DNA from 3 places in the Janthinobacterium sp. SUN211 genome. Region 1 is predicted to be linked to each of the others. Evidence: predicted binding sites of a transcription regulator. Region 1 holds the regulator's gene; each other region holds the start of a gene.

Region 1 (6,532 bases):
GCGCGCTACAGCGACGAATGGCACCGCACGCACTTGAACAACCCGCGCGACGTGGTGCCCGAGTCGAACATGCCGTCCTACCCCTGGCTGGCGAAGACCAAGCTGGTGCCTGACGACATCATGCCGAAGATGCGCGCCCTGAAACGCCTGGGCCAGCCGTACAGCGATGAAGAGATCGCCGCCGGCCCCGCGCAGCTGCAGGACAAGACGGAAGAAGACGCCCTGGTCGCCTATCTGCAAGGCCTCGGTACATTAATCAAAACAAGGAATTAGCATGGCAATCGAAAACCTGTTTGACAGCGCCAGCAGCGTCATGACGGTGGTTTCCTTTACGACGTTCGTGGGCATCCTGTGGTGGACGTTCAGCCGCAGCAACAGCGACTTCGACGCGGCAGCCCGCCTGCCGTTCGCCGACGACGCGCTCGACTATCCGGCCGAAGCCGAAATGACCCTGGCGAAGGAGCATAACCATGGCTGACTTTACCAATGGCTTCTGGAATATCTACATCATCGTGCTGTCCCTGCTGGGCATCATCGGCTGCGGCGTGCTGCTGTACTCGCAGTCGAAAATCAAAGTGGTCGAGGGCGCCCCTGCCGACGGCACCACGGGCCACGTCTGGGACGAGGACTTGAAGGAACTCAATACGCCGATGCCGCGCTGGTGGATGTGGTTGTTCTACATCACCATCGTCTTCTCGCTGGCCTACCTGTTCCTGTATCCGGGCCTGGGCAACTATGCCGGCAGCCTGGGCTGGAAATCGACGGGCCAGTACGAGGAAGAGCTGAAGAAGGCGGAAGCCGACTACGGTCCCCTGTTCAACAAGTACCTGAGCCAGGACTTGAAGACGGTGGCCGCCGATCCGCAGGCGCAAGCCATCGGCCAGCGCCTGTTCCTGACCTACTGCGCGCAATGCCACGGTTCGGATGCGCGCGGCAACAAGGGCTTCCCCAACCTGACGGACAAGGACTGGCTGTATGGCGGCGAACCCGACATCATCAAGACCACCATCATGCACGGCCGCAATGGGCAAATGCCACCGATGGGCGCTGCCCTGGGCTCCGAAAAGGATGTCGAGAACGTGGCCCATTATGTGCTGAGCCTGTCCGGCTCGACCTCGGATCCCGTCAAGTCCGTGCTGGGCAAGGCCAAGTTCGGCGCCTGCATGGCCTGTCATGGCGCCGATGCCAAGGGTAACCAGATGCTCGGCGCGCCAAACCTGACGGACAAGACCTGGCTGTACGGCGGCAGCGCCGACACCATCATGGAAACCGTACGCAAGGGACGCAGCAACACCATGCCGGCCTTCAGCGATTTCCTCGGCGAATCCAAGGTACACGTGCTGTCGGCGTATGTCTGGAGCCTGTCGAATCCGCAGGCACCCGCAAAGTAAAAATGGAACCTCAAGTCATCAAGATGTATGCGGCCCGCGAGCAAATCTACCCTCGCGAGGCCAAAGGACGCTACGCTACCTGGCGATGGGTATGCGTATGGCTTACCCAGCTCGCGTTCTACGGCTTGCCGTGGTTGACCTGGAATGGCAGGCAAGCCCTGCTGTTCGATTTGACCACGCGCAAGTTCTACATTTTCGGCGTCGTGCTGTGGCCCCAGGATTTCATCTATCTGGCGGCCCTGCTGATCATCTGTGCGTATTTGTTGTTCCTCGTCACGGCCATTGCCGGGCGGGTGTGGTGCGGGTTCTCTTGCCCGCAAACGGTATACACGGAAATTTTCCTGTGGGTCGAACGCCGCATCGAGGGCACGCGCAGCGCGCGCATGGCCCTCGACAAGCAGGGCCCCTCCGTGCGCAAGGCGTTCAAGAAGACGGCCAAGCACCTGGTATGGGGCGCCATCGCCCTGTGGACGGGCTTTACCTTTGTCGGCTACTTCACGCCGATCAAGGAACTGGCGCAGTCGGTGACCACGCTGAACTTCGGTCCCTGGGAATGGTTCTGGGTATTGTTCTACAGTCTGGCAACCTACGGCAACGCGGGCTGGCTGCGCGAGCAGGTGTGCAAATACATGTGCCCCTACGCGCGCTTCCAGAGCGCCATGTTCGACCAGGACACCCTGATCATCACCTACGATGCCAAGCGCGGCGAACCACGTGGCGCCATGAGCAAGAAGGCCGGCAACAACGACAAGCTGGGCGATTGCATCGACTGTACCCTGTGCGTGCAGGTGTGTCCGACCGGCATCGATATCCGTAACGGCCTGCAGTATGAATGCATCGGTTGCGCCGCTTGCGTCGATGCCTGCAACAGCGTGATGGACAAGGTCGACCGGCCACGGGGACTGGTACGCTACAGTACCGACCATGCGATGGAAAACAACTTCAATTCGAAGCAGATACGCCAGCGCGCCATGCGCCCGCGCGTCTTGATCTACACTTCCATCCTGGCCCTGATCATCATCGCCGTGTGTACTTCGCTGGCCCTGCGCACGCCCCTGAAAATGGACGTGATCCGCGACCGCGGTTCCATGGGACGCGAAGTGGAAGACGGCATGATCGAAAACGTCTACCGCCTGCAGATCATGAACACATCGGAGCAAAGCCAGCATTTCAAAATCAGCGCTTCCGGCTTGCCGGGCCTGACCTTGCTGACGCGCGAAGAAGTGACCTTGCAGCCGACGGAAACGCTGGGTTGGCCGATCCGCCTGCGCGTGCCGCACGGCGTGGGAGAGAAGGGCTCGAACAAGATTGCGATCGAATTGCAATCGCTGGACGACCCATCGCTGCATGTGCGTGAAAGCGCGGTATTCATCGTGCCGCGGTAATAGCAGGAAGGCCAGTCCCCGCATGGGGATTGGCCGTTTACACAGGAGAAATACCATGTCCGACAGTCTGAAACTGCAAGCACCCGTTGCACCGTGGTACAAGCATCGCTGGCCATGGCTGCTGATGATCGGCCCCGGCCTGTCCGTGGTCGTCGGCAGCTTCATGGGCTATATCGCGTTTACGCAGCCCGATGCGCTGGTGGTGGGCGATTATTACAAGCAGGGCAAGGCGATCAACCAGGATTTGAAGCGCGACACGATCGCCAGCGACCTGGCGATGGATACGCGCCTGTCGTATGACGTGGCGCAAGCGCGCCTGACCGGTTCCGTGCACAGCTTCGGCAAGGCCTATCAGGCGCCTTTGCAGCTGCACCTAGCGCATGCGACCCTGCCGGAAAAGGATATCAAGGTGCTGGTACAGCCCGATGCGGCCGGCAATTTTTCCGTGGCGCTGCCGATGCTCGAGCGCAGCCGCTGGCAAGTGCTGGTGGAAAACGACAAACGCGAGTGGCGCCTGTCCGGCATCTGGACCTGGCCGCTGCAGCGCAGCATCGCGCTGCATGCGGACGAGGAACTGTAAGTCTTATTTGCAGACGTCCGTGCCGGCCGTAATCGCCTTCAGTTTCGCCGGCTGCAGGATTTCAATTTCCCGGTTGGAGACACGCAGCCAGCCTTCCTTCTTGAACTTCGACAGCAGGCGGCTGACGCTCTCGATGGTCAGGCCCAGGTAGTTGCCGATTTCCTCGCGCGACATGCGCAGCTGGAAATTGCTGCCCGAATAGCCGCGCGCTTCATAGCGCGACGCCAGGTTGACGATGAAGGCGGCAAAGCGCTGCGTCGCCTGCATATTGCCCAGCAACAGCATGACGCTTTGCTCGCGCGTGATTTCCTGGCTCATCATGCGGTGGAAATGGCGCAGCAGGGTCGGCATATTGCCCAGCAATTGTTCCAGGCTGGAAAACGGGATTTCACACACTTCGCTGTCTTCCAGCGCCACCGCATTACAGTGGTGGCGGTCGGCGCTGATGGCGTCCATGCCCAGCAGTTCGCCCGCCATCTGGAAGCCCGTCACCTGCTCTTCGCCGCCCGGATTGATCTGGTACGTCTTGAAATGCCCCAGGCGGATCGCATACAGGTTCTGGAACGAGTCGCCGATGCGGAACAGCGAGGCGCCGCGCACAATCTTGCGGCGGCGGCCTATGATCTGGTCCAGCCTGTCCATGTCGCCCACATCGAGGCCCATCGGCAGGCACAATTGATGCATGCTGCAGGTCGAGCATCGCGCACGCAACGCCTCCACGTTCACGGTGGGCAAGGTTGGAGTGAGTAGCGCTTCAGTCATGTCGGTACCTTTTAGAAAATGCAACAACAAGTTTACTGCATACAGCCGCATACAGGGTTGCCGTATACCAATTTCACCGTAAATTCGGCGAATAAACGACGTCCAGCCTTTAATTATATGGCAACATCGTCAAAAGCCCGTACGGGGCGGGCAATTTGCGCGGCGGCGCTTGCCAAGCTGGGGCATTGATAGGAAAATTCCTGACAGCATTATCTGCCGCCTGTGCCGCCCGGTACTGAAAAGGAAATCATGAAGCCTCTCGGCATTAAAGCAAAAGTCGCGCTGGCCACCAGCCTGACCTCGATCGCCATGATCGCGCTGGTCACCATGATCCAGGTGCAGCACATGCGCGACGACTTCACCCGAGTACTGCTGAGCCAGCAATCGTCCCTGATCACCCGCACCGCTGCCGAGCTCGACGACAAGCTGGGCATGCTGCTGCAGATCGTCACCCTGACGGCCCGACAGCAGCCGCCGGAATTGATCGCCCGGCCCGCCCAATTGCGCGAATACTATTCGCGCCGCTCGATGCTGGTGCTGTTCGATGACGTGCTGGTGCTCGACGCGCATGGCGCCGTCGTGGCCGACATGCCGGAGGTAGCGGGGCGTGCCGGCATCAACGTCGCCGAGCGCGAGTATTTCCAGACCGTCCTGCGCACGCGCCAGCCCATGATCACCGAACCGATGCTGGGCAAGTCGAGCGGCATGCCCATCGTGCAGATGGTGGCGCCCGTGCTGGCCGCCGATGGCCAGGTGGCCGGCGTGGTGATCGGCGTGCTGCGCCTGTACAAGGACAACCTGCTGGGCCGCCTGCGCTCGGAAAAGATCGGCAAGAACGGCTATTACTTCATTCTCACGCGCGGCGCCGTGCCGCGCTACGTGCTGCACCCCGATACCAGCCGCTTGCTGCAACCGCGCAAGCCGAACGCCAACCTGACGACGACCCAGCTGCTGAAGGAAGATGGCGAAGGCAGCATGGTCAGCACCAACAGCCGCGGCATCACGGCCGTCAACAGCTTCAAGCGCCTGAAATCCGTGAACTGGCTGCTGGCCGCCTCGCTCCCCGTCGAGGATGCCTTCGAACCGTTCGATGGCGTGCTGTACCGATTGGTGCTGTGGAGCATCCTCGCCTCGCTGCTGGCCGCCTTCGTGCTGGGCTGGGTCACCGTGCGCCTGCTGTCGCCGCTGGTGCGCCTGCGCGACACCCTGCAAGCCCTGCGCACCAGCGGCAGCCGCTTCACGCCCGTGCCGGTGCAGCAGCGCGACGAGATCGGCGAACTGACGGAAGCGTTCAACGGCCTGATGAGCGAACGCGACCGCCTGCAGCAGGAACTCGAATCGCGCGCGGCGGAGCTGGAACAGGAACGCGACCGGGCCGAGGCGGCCAACCGCGCGAAGAGCGATTTCGTGGCCAACATGAGCCATGAAATCCGCACGCCCCTCAATGCCGTGCTGGGCATGGTGTATTTGCTGGGCAATACCAGGCTCGACACGGAACAGCGCAAGTATCTGACCATGGTCAGAGTGGCGGGCCAGTCGCTGCTGGGCATCCTCAATGACGTGCTCGACTATTCGAAGATCGAGGCGCGGCGCATGGAGTTGTCGCCCGTCGAATTCGACCTCGACGAAGTCATGAATACCCTGGCCACGACGATGACGATGAATGCGGGCGAAAAGGAGCTGGAACTGGCCATCGCCGTCGAGCCCGACGTGCCGCGGCGCCTCGTGGGCGACGCCCAGCGCCTGCAGCAAATCCTCGTCAACCTGGCCGGCAACGCCATCAAGTTCACGGAAAGCGGCGAAGTGGTGGTGGCCGTCAGCCTGGCCGAGAGCGAGAGCGGCCGCGCCTGGCTGCGCTTCGAAGTGCGCGACACGGGCATCGGCATGACGGAACTGCAGCAACAGCAGCTGTTTGCCGCGTTTTCCCAGGGCGACCAGAGCATCACGCGGCGCTTCGGCGGCACGGGCCTGGGCCTGGCCATCAGCAAGCAGCTGATCCACATGATGGGCGGCGACATCGCCGTCGCCAGCAGCGAAGGCAAGGGCAGCCGCTTCTGGTTCAGCGTGCCCTTCGAAATGCTGGCGCAGCCGGCCGAAACGCGGCGCACGCCGGCGCTGGGCCAGCTGCGCCTGCTGGTGGCCGACGACAACCGCACCACGCGCGAACTGATCGTCAAGCTGATCGAGGCATGGGGCTGGCTGGCCGACGAAGTGGACTCCGGCTTTGCCGCCATCGAGCTGTACCGCGAACGCCTGGCGCAGCAGCAACCGTACGACGTGGTGCTGGCCGACTGGCACATGCCCGTCATGGATGGCCTGGCCACGGCCAAGGCCATCCGCCAGGCGGCCAGCGGCCAGCGCCAGCCCATCGTGGTGATGGTCAACGCCTTCGCCCGCAACCACCTGGAAGAAAT
Region 2 (6,532 bases), on a different contig from region 1:
ACGGCGTAATTATTGTGCTCTTCGATGCCGGTGGCGACGGCAAAGATGTTCGGATCGAAAATGATGTCTTCCGGCGGGAAGTCCAGCGCATCGATCAATAAATGGTATGCGCGCGCGCAAATCTCGATCTTGCGCTCGAAGGTGTCGGCCTGGCCCTTCTCATCGAAGGCCATGACGATGACGGCCGCGCCGTAGCGGCGGCACAGCTTGGCCTGGCGCAGGAATTCCTCTTCGCCTTCCTTCATGGAAATCGAGTTGACGATGGCCTTGCCCTGCACGCATTTCAGGCCCGCTTCGATGACTGACCATTTCGACGAGTCGACCATGATGGGCACGCGCGAAATATCGGGTTCCGAGGCGATCAGGTTCAGGAAACGCGTCATGGCCGCCAGCGAATCGAGCATCGCTTCATCCATGTTGATGTCGATCACTTGCGCGCCGTTTTCCACTTGCTGGCGGGCCACGGATAGCGCCTCGTCATATTGCTCGTTGAGAATCATGCGCGCGAACGCCTTCGAGCCCGTGACGTTGGTGCGCTCGCCCACGTTGACGAACAGTGACTCGTCATTGACGACGAACGGTTCCAGGCCCGCCAGGCGCAGGTCATGCGATGGGACCGGCACGGTGCGCGGGGTGTTTTTCGACAGCAACTCGCCAATGGCGGCGATGTGCTCGGGCGTGGTGCCGCAGCAGCCACCCGCCATGTTCAGGAAGCCCGCATCGGCAAATTCGCGCAGCAGGGCGGACGTGTCGGCTGGCAACTCGTCGAAACCCGTGTCGCTCATGGGGTTGGGCAAGCCCGCGTTCGGGTAGATGCACACGAAGGTGTCGGCGATCTTGGCCAGCTCTTCCGCGTACGGGCGCATCAGGGCAGCGCCCAGCGCGCAGTTCAGGCCGATGGTCAGCGGTTTCGCGTGGCGCACGGAATTCCAGAAGGCGGGCACGGTCTGGCCCGACAAGATGCGTCCCGACGCGTCCGTGACGGTGCCGGAAATCATCAGCGGCAGGCGCACGACATCCGGGTTTTGCTCGTAGAACAGGTCGATGGCGAACAGGGCCGCCTTGCAGTTCAAGGTATCGAAGATGGTTTCCACCAGCAATACGTCGGCGCCGCCTTCCACCAGACCCTGCGTCTGCTGCAGGTAGGCGGCCACCAGTTGGTCGAAGGTGACGTTGCGCGCGGCCGGGTCGTTCACGTCCGGCGAGATCGACGCCGTCTTCGGCGTGGGCCCCAGGGCGCCGGCGACGAAGCGCGGCTTGTCCGGCGTGGAATATTTATCGCAGGCGGCGCGCGCCAGCCTGGCGGCCTGCACGTTCATTTCATAGGCCAGGTGGGCCATGTGGTAATCGTCTTGCGCGATGGTCGTGGCGCCGAAGGTATTCGTTTCGATCAGGTCGGCGCCGGCCGCCAGGTAGCGCTCGTGGATTTCCTGGATGATGTGCGGCTGCGTCAGGGTCAGCAACTCATTATTGCCCTTGACGAACAGTTCGCGCGCGCCACTGTCGGCCGGCGCGGCGAAATCGATGAAGCGGCCGGCGGGGCCGCCGCGGTACGCTTCTTCGTCGAGCTTGTATTGCTGGATGATCGTGCCCATGGCGCCGTCGAGAATCATGATCCGCTGCGCCAGAATGGCGCGCAAGGTGGCTTCGGTCGGGGACATGGCGGGGATCACGGTATCGTTCATTTCATGCTTTCAATAGGCAAACGGGCGGCGGCGCGGCGACAAGACGTTACGAGGCGGATGCGGGTCAGCAGGATCAGCTGACGGAGAGTTGCCGGCCGGGTAGGGCAGGCAGAAGGTGGCAATCGCCTGATTTCACCGGGTCTAAAATTATACGGCATCAGGCTGCTTTGGTTTTAAGCAAAAGCGGCCGTTCGCCCCACGGCAGGCCTTCTTGCAACACATCGCCTGTCGCCACGCCTGCTTCTGAAAATTACATTCCTGAAAATCTTACTCAAAACGTTAATTCTTCCAGCAAAGTTGGCAGAACAATATGGCGTCTAGGCTGTGGAAAAATTTCCACATTATTTGCGCCGCATCAGCATATTTTTAATGAGTTGAATGGCAATAGCTGCAAAGGAAAGTAATTTTGATTTTAGCCAACACAGAGTGAGGGGAATAATGCTCAGAGTAAAGTTTGCCAAGCAGATATTTTAATTATTATCAAAACCAATTGAATCAAAAGCATTAATAGTTGTCTTTGGGAATCGAACTAAACCATAATATTGGTTCTTCGAAATTAAATTCTCACCAAAAGTCACCAATATGTCACATTTATCTCGTGTCCTCCCCGGCATCGCGCTGCATCAACATGGTTGCCAGCCATGAAAAACCATCTGCTTGTCGCATTGTTTGTCATGCTGGGCCTGTCCGCCTGCGGCGGTGGCGGCGGTGGGGGCGGCGACACGGTGGTGGCGACCACGTCGGGTACGCCCGTGCTGCTGCCTGCCGTGACGGCCGTTTCGGCGGCGAATGTCGCCGTCGGTGGCAGTCTGGTGCTTACGGGCACGAATCTGAGCCGCGTGACGGCTTTCCAGGTGGGCGGCGTGACCGTTGCCACCAGCGCCGCCAGCGACACCAGCATCACCCTGACCATGCCGGGCGTGCCCGTATCGGGCGCCTTGAGCCTCGTCAGCGCCAGCGGCACGGCGGCCACCAGCTATAACGTCAATGTGTACCTGCCCTTGAGCGTGGGCAGCGTCGCACCGGCGACGGGCGGCGTCGGTTCCAGCGTGACGATCACGGGCGGCGGCATGGGCGCCGTGACGGCGGTGCAGTTTGGCAATGGTGCGGCGGCAACGCCGCAAAGCCAGACGGCAGGCAGCGTGACGGTGCTGGTGCCTGCGGGCGCGGCGACAGGCGCGCTGACGGTGCGCGGTCCCTACAACGATGTGCTCAGCGGCGACACGTACACGGTGCTGGCCAGCGTGACGGTGACGTCGATCACCTCGGCCGTCAACAGCGGGGGCTTGTCCGTGACGGTGCAGGGCAGCAATCTCGACCAGGTCACTTCGGCGTCGGTGGGCAATACGCCGGCCGTCATCGTCAGCGCCACTGCCAGCCAGCTGCTGCTGTCCGCGCCGGCCGCGGCCACGGGCAACGTGATGCTGGCGGCTGCGTCGCGCATCGCCGTGAATGCGGGTACGGTGTCGGCCTTTACCCTGGGCAGCATTGATTTCGCGCAAGTACTGAATTTGAATGCCAGCAATACGGCCTTGCGCTTGACGCGCGGCAAGCCGGCCGCCGTGCGCGTGTCCGTGCTGGCCGCGCAGGCGGGTCAGGCCAGCCCGGCGGTCACCTTGAATGCGACCGCCGCCAATGGCAGCAACCTGGGCAGCATCGCGATGACGGGACCGGCGCTCTTGCCGACGACGAAGACCGATGACAGTTTCAACGGTAATTTCAGTGCCGTCCTGCCTGCAGGCTGGATCTTGCCCGGCGTGCGCGTGCGCGTAACGGCCGTCGGCAATGACGGCGTGCAAGTGAGCCAGGAAGCGGCGCCCGTGGTGGCCAGCCTGGCCAAGATCCGTCTGGTGCTCGTACCCTTGAGCACCGATGATGGCGTGGCGCAACTGCCTGACGCCGAGGTGATCCGCGCCGCGCTGCTGCGCGTGTATCCGTATGCGACGGAAAATATCAGCATCACGACGCGCGCCGCGCTGAGCCTGCCAGGCAGCAGCACGGCCGACAGCTGGTGGAGCGATGCCCTGGGCAAGCTGGAAAACCGGCGCGCGATGGAAGACAGCGGCGCCTACTATTATGGTTTCGTGCCGAAGATGTCCGTCACCAACGCAGCCGGCCTGGCCTACATCAACGAGCGCAGCAGCGGCAACGACTTCACGTCGGCCATCGGCCTCGATGCCCAGTTCAAGAGCGTTGCATCGGTCGACCCCTTCGGCAATCAATGGCCTCTATGGCTCACTACGCTCGTGCATGAGCTGGGCCACAACCACTCGCTGCAGCACGTTGCGTGCGGCGGTCCGGCTGGCGCTGCTGTCGACTACCCATATGCGAATGGCAATCTGGGCCCGCAACCGCTGTACAACAGCAACTATGCAGGCAGCATCGGCCAGCTGAGCAAGGCAGTCTATGGCAACACGCCGATGAAGGACGTGATGAGCTATTGCAGCGGCGCCTGGTTCTCCGACTACAGCTATGCGCGGGTGCAGCAATTCCTGGAAAAACGCAGCACGCAGATTACGGGCAGCAATGTGCTGGCCGCCAGCATGGCCGTGGCCCAGAACGGCTACCTGACCATTTCCGGCCGCATCACGCCTGGCGGCGTGGCCCTGCGCCCGGCCGTTGCCTCGTCGGCGCGCATCGGCGCCGCTGCCAGCGGCAGCGGCCATGCTTATACCTTGCGCGTGTTGACGGCGTCTGGACAGACTATCGACTTGCCCTTCGATGGCGTCTCCGTGGCCGATCATGGCGGCAACGCCATGAGCCACTTCCGCGTCAGCTTCGCCAATCCGGGCGAAATCAGCGATGTGCAAGTGTTGGCAAATGGCAAGGCTTTGGCCAAGCTGGAACGCCCGGCGCGCCGCAGCAAGGCTGCCGCCAACGATGCCACGTTTGATGCGGCGCAAAGCGGCGGCCAGCTGGCGCTGGTCTGGAATGCCGAGGCGGAACCGTATGCCGCCGTCATGCACGTGGCTGCCGATGGCCGCAAGACGGTGGTCGCCAGTGACTTGACGGGTGGCAAAGCCAATGTCGACGTGAGCGCCGTGCCGGCCGGCGGCCGTTTCGAGGTCAGCCTGTCGTCGTCCCTGGGCGCACGCCTGCTGAAGGTGCAGCGCCGCTAAGCTAGCGGGGCGGATACAAAAAAGGCTTGCCGCGGCAAGCCTTTTTTTATGGCCATCGGCATGATGGCGCGGTGCAATCCGGTGAAGTCAGGCGAAGCGCTTGCCTTCGAGGGGGAAGCCCTTGATGAATTCGGCCGCAGGCAGGCGCTTGCCGCCCGGTTTTTGCAGTTCCGTCAGGCGCAGCGAGCCATTGCCGCAGGCCACGACGATGCCGTGCTGGGCGTCGGCTGCCAGCACCTGGCCCGGCGCTTCCTTGCTGTCCGCTTCGAGCACGTCGGCGGCCCAGATCTTGATGGTGGTGCCATCGACCTGGCCGCAGGCGCCGGGAAACGGATTGAAGGCGCGGATTTTCAGGCCCAGTTCCAGCGCCGGCAGGCTGAAATCGAGCGCCGCTTCTTCCTTGGCGATTTTTGCCGCATAGGTGACGCCCGCTTCCGGCTGCGGCACGGCTTCCAGCGCTTGCAGCTGCATCTTGCGCAGGGTCTCGACGATCATCTTGCCGCCCAGGGTAGCCAGCTTGTCGTGCAGGCTGGCGGTGGAATCGCCCGCCTCGATGGGCGTGCGCTCGATGGCCAGCATGGGGCCCGTATCGAGGCCTTCTTCCATCTGCATGATGGTCACGCCCGTTTCATCGTCGCCGGCTTCGATGGCGCGGTGGATGGGCGCGGCGCCGCGCCAGCGCGGCAGCAGGGAACCGTGGATATTGATGCAGGGTTTGATGTCGAGGGTGCTGCGCGGCAAGATCAAGCCGTAAGCCGCCACCACCATCACATCGTAGTCGGTGGTCAGCAGGCGCTCGTGCGCCGCTTTCGCTTCGGCGGCGCGCTGCGGGTCCTTGCTGTCCATGCGCAGCGACAAGGGCTGCAGCACCTCGATGCCGTGCTGCAGTGCATATTGCTTGACGGCCGAGGCGTGCAATTGCATGCCGCGTCCGGCAGGGCGGTCGGGCTGGGTCAGCACCAGCGGAATCTCGAATCCCGCTTCGTGCAAGTCTTTCAGGGCCGTGGCGGCAAATTCAGGCGTGCCTGCGAAGATCACTTTCATATGGTTCCTTGACGTGAGGTGCGCAGGCCCGCGCCGGAGGCGCCAGGCTGGCAGGGTGTTACGGTCAGTCTATCAGCAGTACTGCAAAAGCGGCTTAGAAACGGCGATTCTGTGCGCGCAGGCTCGCTTCGCGTTCGAGACCGCGGATTTCCTTGATCATCTTGGTCTTGATGCGGTTGCGCTTGAGCGGCGACAGGTATTCGACGAATACCTTGCCCAGCAAGTGATCCATCTCATGCTGGATGCAGACGGCCAGCAAGCCATCGGCTTCCAGTTCGAACTGCTTGCCGTGGCGGTCCAGGGCGCGCACCTTGATGCGGGCAGGACGCTCGACGCCGTCGTAGACGCCAGGCACGGACAAACAGCCTTCGTCGTAGACCTGCTTTTCCTCGCTGGCCCAGGTGATTTCCGGGTTGATGAACACTTGCAGCTGGTTTTTTTCTTCGGTGATGTCGATCACCATCATCTGGATATGCTCGTCCACTTGCGACGCGGCCAGGCCGACGCCCGGGGCGTCGTACATGGTTTCGGCCATGTCGTCGATCAGGGTTTGCAGGCGCGCGTCAAATTCGGTGACGGGCTTGGCGATCGTGTGCAGGCGAGGATCGGGGTAACGCAGGATATTTAATATGGACATACGGATTCGACTGGTTAAGGTGGGCGCCGGTGCGCCGGATTATTCAT
Region 3 (6,532 bases), on a different contig from region 1:
GCGCAAGGTGCGGAAATTATCCGTGTGCATGATGTAGCTGAAACCGTCGATGCACTGAAGGTCTGGCGCATGGCACACTGAGCCTGTAAGATTTATCATAAACAACAAAAAGAGAAATACTATGACGCGTAAATATTTTGGCACGGATGGCATCCGCGGCCTGGTGGGCACGGCTCCGATCACCCCCGACTTCGTCATGCGCCTCGGCTATGCTGCCGGCAAGGTGCTGGCCAAGTCGCAAGGCGGCAAGGCGCGACCGACGGTGCTGATCGGCAAGGACACGCGCATTTCCGGCTACATGCTGGAAGCGGCGCTGGAGGCGGGCCTGTCGGCCGCCGGCGTGGATGTGATGCTGGCCGGCCCCATGCCGACCCCGGCAATTGCCTACCTGACGCGGGCGCTGCGCCTGTCGGCCGGCGTGGTCATTTCCGCCTCGCACAACCCGTACCACGACAATGGCATCAAGTTCTTTTCCGGCCAGGGCACCAAGCTGCCCGACAGCGTGGAACTGGAAATCGAAGCGGCACTCGACGAGCCCATGGCTTGCGTGCCCTCGGACAAGCTGGGCCGCGCCAAGCGCCTGGACGATGCCCAGGGCCGTTACATCGAATTTTGCAAGGGTACCTTCCCGAACGAGCTGGACTTGCGCGGCCTGAAGATCGTCGTCGATTGCGCGCATGGCGCCGCCTACCATATCGCGCCGCACGTGTTCCATGAGCTGGGCGCGGAAGTCATCGCCATCGGCAACAAGCCCGACGGTTTCAATATCAATGCGGGCTTCGGCGCCACGGCAACCAAGGCCATGGCCGAAGCCGTCGTCGAGCACGGCGCCGACCTGGGCATCGCCCTCGATGGCGACGCCGACCGCCTGATCATGTGCGATGCCACGGGCCGCTTGTATAACGGCGACGAGTTGTTGTACGTCATGGTCAAGGACCGCCTGGCGACGGGCCCCGTGGCCGGCGCCGTCGGCACCCTGATGACGAATATGGCGCTGGAAGTGCTGTTCAAGCAGCAGGGCATCGGCTTTGCGCGCGCCAAGGTGGGCGACCGCTACGTGCTGGAAGTCATGAAGGAAAAGGGCTGGATACTGGGCGGCGAAGGTTCCGGCCATCTGCTGTGCCTGGACAAGCACACGACGGGCGACGGCATCGTTTCCGCGCTGCAAGTATTGTCCGCCCTCAAGCGCAGCGGCCAGAGCCTGCAGCAATGCCTGGCCGAACTGGTGCTGTTCCCGCAAACCTTGATCAACCTGCGCGTGGCGCCCGGTTTCGACTGGCAAAAAAATGCCGCCATGGTGGCCGAAAAAGAACTGGTCGAGGCCGAGCTGGGGGACACGGGCCGGGTGCTGATCCGCGCTTCCGGCACCGAGCCGCTGATCCGCGTGATGGTCGAGGCGAAAGATAAGGAAAAGGCCGAGTCGATGGCGCGCCGCATTGCGGATAAAGTGGCTGTGTAAAGGCAGGCGCCGATAGTTATTTCCATCTAATTCGTCTATGGCAATTGACGAAATTGGGTGGGGGCGTTATTATCTTGTCTTCGGAGTGTGGCGCAGCCCGGTAGCGCACCTGGTTTGGGACCAGGGGGTCCAAGGTTCGAATCCTTGTACTCCGACCAAAGTCATAAGCGGGCTGTCAGAAATGACAGCCCGTTTTCTATTCCGCGCTGGCATTTCATTGCTGGCGCGCATGGATTAAAATACTGCACCTCTCCGCCCATCGTTCAACGGATAGGACAACGGTCTTCTAAACCGTGAATGGGGGTTCGATTCCCTCTGGGCGGACCAGTTTCATACTGGCCACAATCACGCGGCGGCAAGCTGCCGCAACGCACCCCATCTTTCCCCCGCATCCGGTTTCCGCGCAGCTGTTCAGGGCTGCGCGCCCAGCACTAAGCTCAGCAAATACAGCAGCGGCGCCGCGCACAGCAGCGCGGAACACAGCGACAGTACTTTCTTGCTGGCCAGGCGTGCCAGGCGCAGCCGTTCGCGCACGGGCAAGTGCTGGCGCAGCGCATGGCGCGCGCGCGGCTGGAATGGGGATTCATGCATGTGGACTCCCTCGCAACGATGACTGAAGATGCCGGTCAGCATAGCGGGAGGGGCATAAAGACGGTGTAAAGAGTGGGCGGCGCGGCGCAAGCGCGCTGTAAACAAGGGTGCGCCGGCGCCGTGTTGAGGGTCTTGCCCGATGCTCTTATTTTACCTGGCGGCGGCGCGCCATAACGCCGAGCAGGCCCAGGCCGGCGAGCAGCATGGCATAGGTTTCCGGTTCAGGGATGGCGGAAACGTAGGCGCGGTAATTGCTCAGGTCCTTGGGCAAGCCTTCCACCGTGAAGGTCGTGCCGGCTGCGACGGGCGCTGCCCAGTGGAAGACCAGTTCGCCCTGGCCGAAATGGATGGCCAGGTAATCATAGTCCGCCGCACTCGTGAAGGAATTCACCCCGCCGCTGGCGCCTGCCGTGGTGCCGGCGGTGCAGCCTGAGGTGGCATTGTCGCAAAACGAGACGGCCGCACCCAGGCTGGTGCCGAAAACGCCGTTGATATAGCCCTGGATGTCGGTGGGACTCTGCGGCACGAGATTGTCGTTATAGTATTTCACCATGAGGGCAGGTGACGGCGAGTAAGTGACGGTGCTGCCTTCGATGCTGAAACCGCTGGCCGGTCCCACATCGACCCATGTAGCAGCCTGTGCCACGCCCATGCAGGCCGTCAGGGCGGCCAGCATGGATGCCCGTATGGCAATGCTTGTTATGCTTTTCATGAAAATCCCCTTTTATTTTATTGCAGACATTTCACTGCTTCAGGGTGCGCGCCGTCCGGTCAGGGAGGTCGACTTGTCGCCCGGTCGCCTTTGCGTGAGTACGCATATGCAAGCTTAGTCTTGATGTAAATTAATACAATTTAAATAATGCTATTGGCATGCTTGACAACATCGCATACGGCTATGTATGGCTGTGCTGGCGAAAGCCTGCGCGGCGAGCGGAAATGGCGTGACAAGGCACGCTAGCTTGTGCTAGCAATGCATTGAGTAGGGAGAGGGGCGGCGGGTTTCAGTCGCTGTTATTGCTGACGCCGAACAGGCGATCCTTGGCATTGAGCAGCTTTTGCACCTTGGCGCCCATTTTCATCAGCTGCGCCATCGATTCGGGCGACAGGCGCTGCAAGTCGTCGAACCAGGTGTTGGCCAGGTCGACCAGTTCATACATTTCGCGCATGCGCTCCTGCGCATACTGGTCGACGGGTTCCGTGGCCGGCGCCAGCAGCGATTCGCGCAGCACCGTCAGGGTGGGCGCCACTTCGCGGCGGCGGCGCTCGGCGGCCACCACGCGGAAGATTTGCCACACATCGCCCAGCGAGGAAAAATACTCGCGCCGGTCGCCGGGGATGCGCGACTGGCGGATCAAGCCCCAGCCCTGCAATTCCTTCAAGCCGATGCTCACGTTCGAGCGTGAAAAACTCAGGTGTTCCGCGATTTCATCCGCGTGTAAAGGATGCTCTGCGACAAACAACAAGGCGTACACTTGCCCCACTGTCCGGTTAAAGCCCCAGCGGCTGCCCATCTCGCCGAAATGGCTGACGAAGGTCAGGATCAGCGGCGTCATTTGGATATGTTGAGTTTTCATAATTATCTGAATTTTTTCACGCCACACCCGCAGGGTCAATTGATATATGTCATGTTTCGCAGTATTATACAAAATATCGAATTTACAGAAAATTCTGAAAACTCAAAAAGTATAGATATGCCTACCACGCCGCTGTCCTTGCCCCGCTTTATCCTTCCCCGTGCCGCCAGCCTGGCGCAGGGCGGCGCCGCGTTGCTGTGGCTGCCGCAAGCGGCCCTGCTGGCCTGGGCCGTGCAAGCCATGCTGGCCGGTGCACCCTGGCGCGCGGCCCTGTTGCCGGCCGCCGGCGTGCTGCTGCTGGGCGTGCTGCGCGCCGGTTGCGAAGCGTGGGGCGCGCGGCGCATGTATGCGGCGGCGCGCGACCACCTGTCCACCTTGCGCGCGCAAGTGGCGCAAGCGCTGGCGCAGCGTTCGCCGCTGGACCGCCAGCGCGCCCAGTCGGGGCAGGCGGCCAGCGTCATCGCCGAACAGGCCGAAGCCATCGTGCCCTACCTGGTGCGCTACAAGCCCGCGCGCTGGAAAGTCATGCTCGTGCCGCTCGTGATCCTCGCCGTGGTGACGCCCCTGTCGTGGATCGCCGCGCTGATCCTGCTCATCGCCGCGCCCCTGATTCCCGTCTTCATGGCCCTCGTGGGCATGGGCGCGCAAGCGGCCAGCCGCGCGCAGATGGTGGAAATGGGCGGCATGAACGCGTTTCTGCTGGACCGCCTGCGCGGCCTGGCCACCCTGCGCGCGCTCGACGCCGTCGACGCCACGGCCGCACGCCTGGACGCCTCGTCGCAATCCGTGCGCCGGCGCACGATGGTGGTGCTGCGCATCGCCTTCCTGTCGTCCGCCGTGCTGGAACTGTTTTCCGCGCTCGGTGTCGCCATGGTGGCCGCGTTTATCGGTTTTTCCTTGCTGGGCAGCATCAATTTCGGCACCTGGGGCCGCGAACTGAGCCTGGGGCAGGGCTTGTTCATCCTGCTGCTGGCGCCCGCGTTTTTCGAACCCTTACGCGAACTGGCCGCCGTCTGGCACGACAAGGCGGCCGGCGAAGCGGGCCTGGCCGGCCTGCACGACCTGGCGGCCGAAGGCGTGCCCCTGCCCGGCGCCGGCGTGGCAGCCGCTGCCGTCTCCGCCGCCGCCATGGCCGTGGCGCCGCCGCCCGCTATCGAAATCCATCAACTGCGCTTTGCCCATCCCGGTGAGGCGCGCGTCTTCGACGGCTTCGACCTGACCGTGCGCGCCGGCGAACACGTCGCCCTGCTGGGCGCCAGCGGCGCCGGCAAGACCACCTTGCTGTCCCTGCTGGCCGGCCTGCTGCCCGCCAGCGGGGGCGAGATCCGCATCGGCGGCGTGCGCCTGACCGACGGCACCGTGAATACCTTGCGCCAGCGCATGGCGTGGATGGGCCAGCGTCCCCACGTGTTTGCCGCCTCCGTCAGCCAGAACGTGACCCTGGGCCGCGTGGGCGCGCATGCCGCGCAAGTGACGCAGGCGCTGCACCTGGCCGACCTGGCTGCCGTGGCGCAGGCGCAGCCGGCCGTCATGCTCAGCGATGGCGGGCAGGGCCTGTCCGGCGGTGAAGCCGTGCGCCTGGCCCTGGCCCGCGTGGTCCTGCATCCGCACGCGGACTTGCTGCTGGTCGATGAACCGACGGCCCACCTGGACAGCGAAACGGCGGCGCGCGTGACGGACGCCTTGCTGGAATTGGCGAAAGGCAAGACGATGATCGTCGCCACGCACGACCCCGTGCTGGCCGGGCGCCTGCAGCGCACGGTGCAGGTCGATGCCCTGGCGCAGGCACAGGAGTTGCGCGCATGAACACCACATTGATCTCGAATCCCGTCCTGCGGCAATTACTGCTGGCCCAACCAGGCAAGCTGATCGGGGGCGCCTTGCTGGCGGCCCTGACGGCGGTGTCCGGCATGGCCTTATTGGGCTTGTCCGGCTGGTTCATCACGGCCACGTCGATTGCCGGCCTGCATGCCTCGACGGCCATCCTGTTCGACGTGTTCGGCCCGTCGGCCGGCATCCGCCTGCTGGCCATCGGCCGCACGGGTTCGCGCTATGCGGAACGCCTCGTCACGCACGACGCCACGTTCGCCGCGCTGGCCAGCATCCGCGTGCAACTGTTTCGCGGCTGGTCGCGCCCGGAAGCGGCCAGCCGCCTGCTGCGCCAGCCCGCCAAGCTGCTGTTCCGCCTGACGGCCGATATCGATGCGCTCGAATCGCTGTATCTGCGCCTGCTGGTCCCTGCCTTCACGGCCCTATGCGCGGCCTTGCTGGCTGGCGTGGCGCTGGGCGTGATGCAGTGGCAGCTGGGCCTGGGACTGGCCGCGTGGCTGCTGGCCGCCGGCGGCGGCATCAGCTGGAGCGTGGCGCGCCGCGCCCGCCGCCCGGCCATCCTGCGCTCGCGCGCCATCGAAAAACTGCGTTCCGGCGCCATCGACCTGGTGGCCGGCCAGACGGACCTGGTGATGGCGGGCCGCATCGACGCCCAGTGCGCGGCGCTGGCGCGGATCGACCGCTCGCTGGCGCAAGCCGATTTCACCCTGCTGCGCCTGGAAACGGCGGCGGGCGCCGCGTATGGCGTGGCCGGCAGCGCGACCCTGGCCGGGGTGCTGCTGGCCGTCGCCGCGCTGGTGCAGCAGCAGGCGCTGAGCGTGCCGGCCGCGGCGCTGGCCCTGCTGATCGCCCTGACGGCCGTGGAACCGTTTGCGGGACTGCGCCGCGGCGCGCTGGAAGCGGGGCGCATGCTGCTGGCCATGCGCCGCCTGGCGCCGCGCCTGGAGCAGCAGGATGTCGCCACGCTGCCCCTGGATGCCGCACCGGGCTTGCGCCTGGAACGCGTCAGCGCCGCGCATGCGGGCAGCCATGTGGCCATCCTGTATGACGTATCGCTGCACATCGCCGCCGGCGAGCG

Evidence for each region. Region 1 encodes FNR, which switches genes on or off when oxygen is low (the NO sensors DNR and NnrR bind a similar motif). Its sites were predicted from a motif close to TTGATNNNNATCAA; they were not measured.
Region 2: O3301_RS25160 (IPT/TIG domain-containing protein) is a predicted target of FNR. The motif match lies at 2,092-2,105, and genes of this name have one in related genera.
Region 3: cydD (thiol reductant ABC exporter subunit CydD) is a predicted target of FNR. The motif match lies at 3,664-3,677, and genes of this name have one in related genera.

Annotation. Positions count from the first base shown of each region.
Region 1 is NZ_JAPWIC010000003.1:61,237-67,768, forward strand. It holds gene ccoO (cytochrome-c oxidase, cbb3-type subunit II) at 1-273, shown strand, start outside; gene O3301_RS11525 (cbb3-type cytochrome c oxidase subunit 3) at 275-478, shown strand; gene ccoP (cytochrome-c oxidase, cbb3-type subunit III) at 471-1,391, shown strand; gene ccoG (cytochrome c oxidase accessory protein CcoG) at 1,394-2,776, shown strand; gene O3301_RS11540 (FixH family protein) at 2,832-3,356, shown strand; gene fnr (fumarate/nitrate reduction transcriptional regulator Fnr) at 3,360-4,118, opposite strand; gene O3301_RS11550 (response regulator) at 4,368-6,532, shown strand, end outside.
Region 2 is NZ_JAPWIC010000009.1:207,095-213,626, reverse strand. It holds gene metH (methionine synthase) at 1-1,685, opposite strand, end outside; gene O3301_RS25160 (IPT/TIG domain-containing protein) at 2,327-4,804, shown strand; gene fmt (methionyl-tRNA formyltransferase) at 4,892-5,848, opposite strand; gene def (peptide deformylase) at 5,943-6,485, opposite strand.
Region 3 is NZ_JAPWIC010000005.1:433,041-439,572, forward strand. It holds gene folP (dihydropteroate synthase) at 1-81, shown strand, start outside; gene glmM (phosphoglucosamine mutase) at 122-1,459, shown strand; tRNA gene O3301_RS19345 (tRNA-Pro) at 1,541-1,617, shown strand; tRNA gene O3301_RS19350 (tRNA-Arg) at 1,712-1,786, shown strand; gene O3301_RS19355 (hypothetical protein) at 1,871-2,050, opposite strand; gene O3301_RS19360 (PEP-CTERM sorting domain-containing protein) at 2,196-2,762, opposite strand; gene O3301_RS19365 (GbsR/MarR family transcriptional regulator) at 3,052-3,603, opposite strand; gene cydD (thiol reductant ABC exporter subunit CydD) at 3,742-5,430, shown strand; gene O3301_RS19375 (amino acid ABC transporter ATP-binding/permease protein) at 5,427-6,532, shown strand, end outside.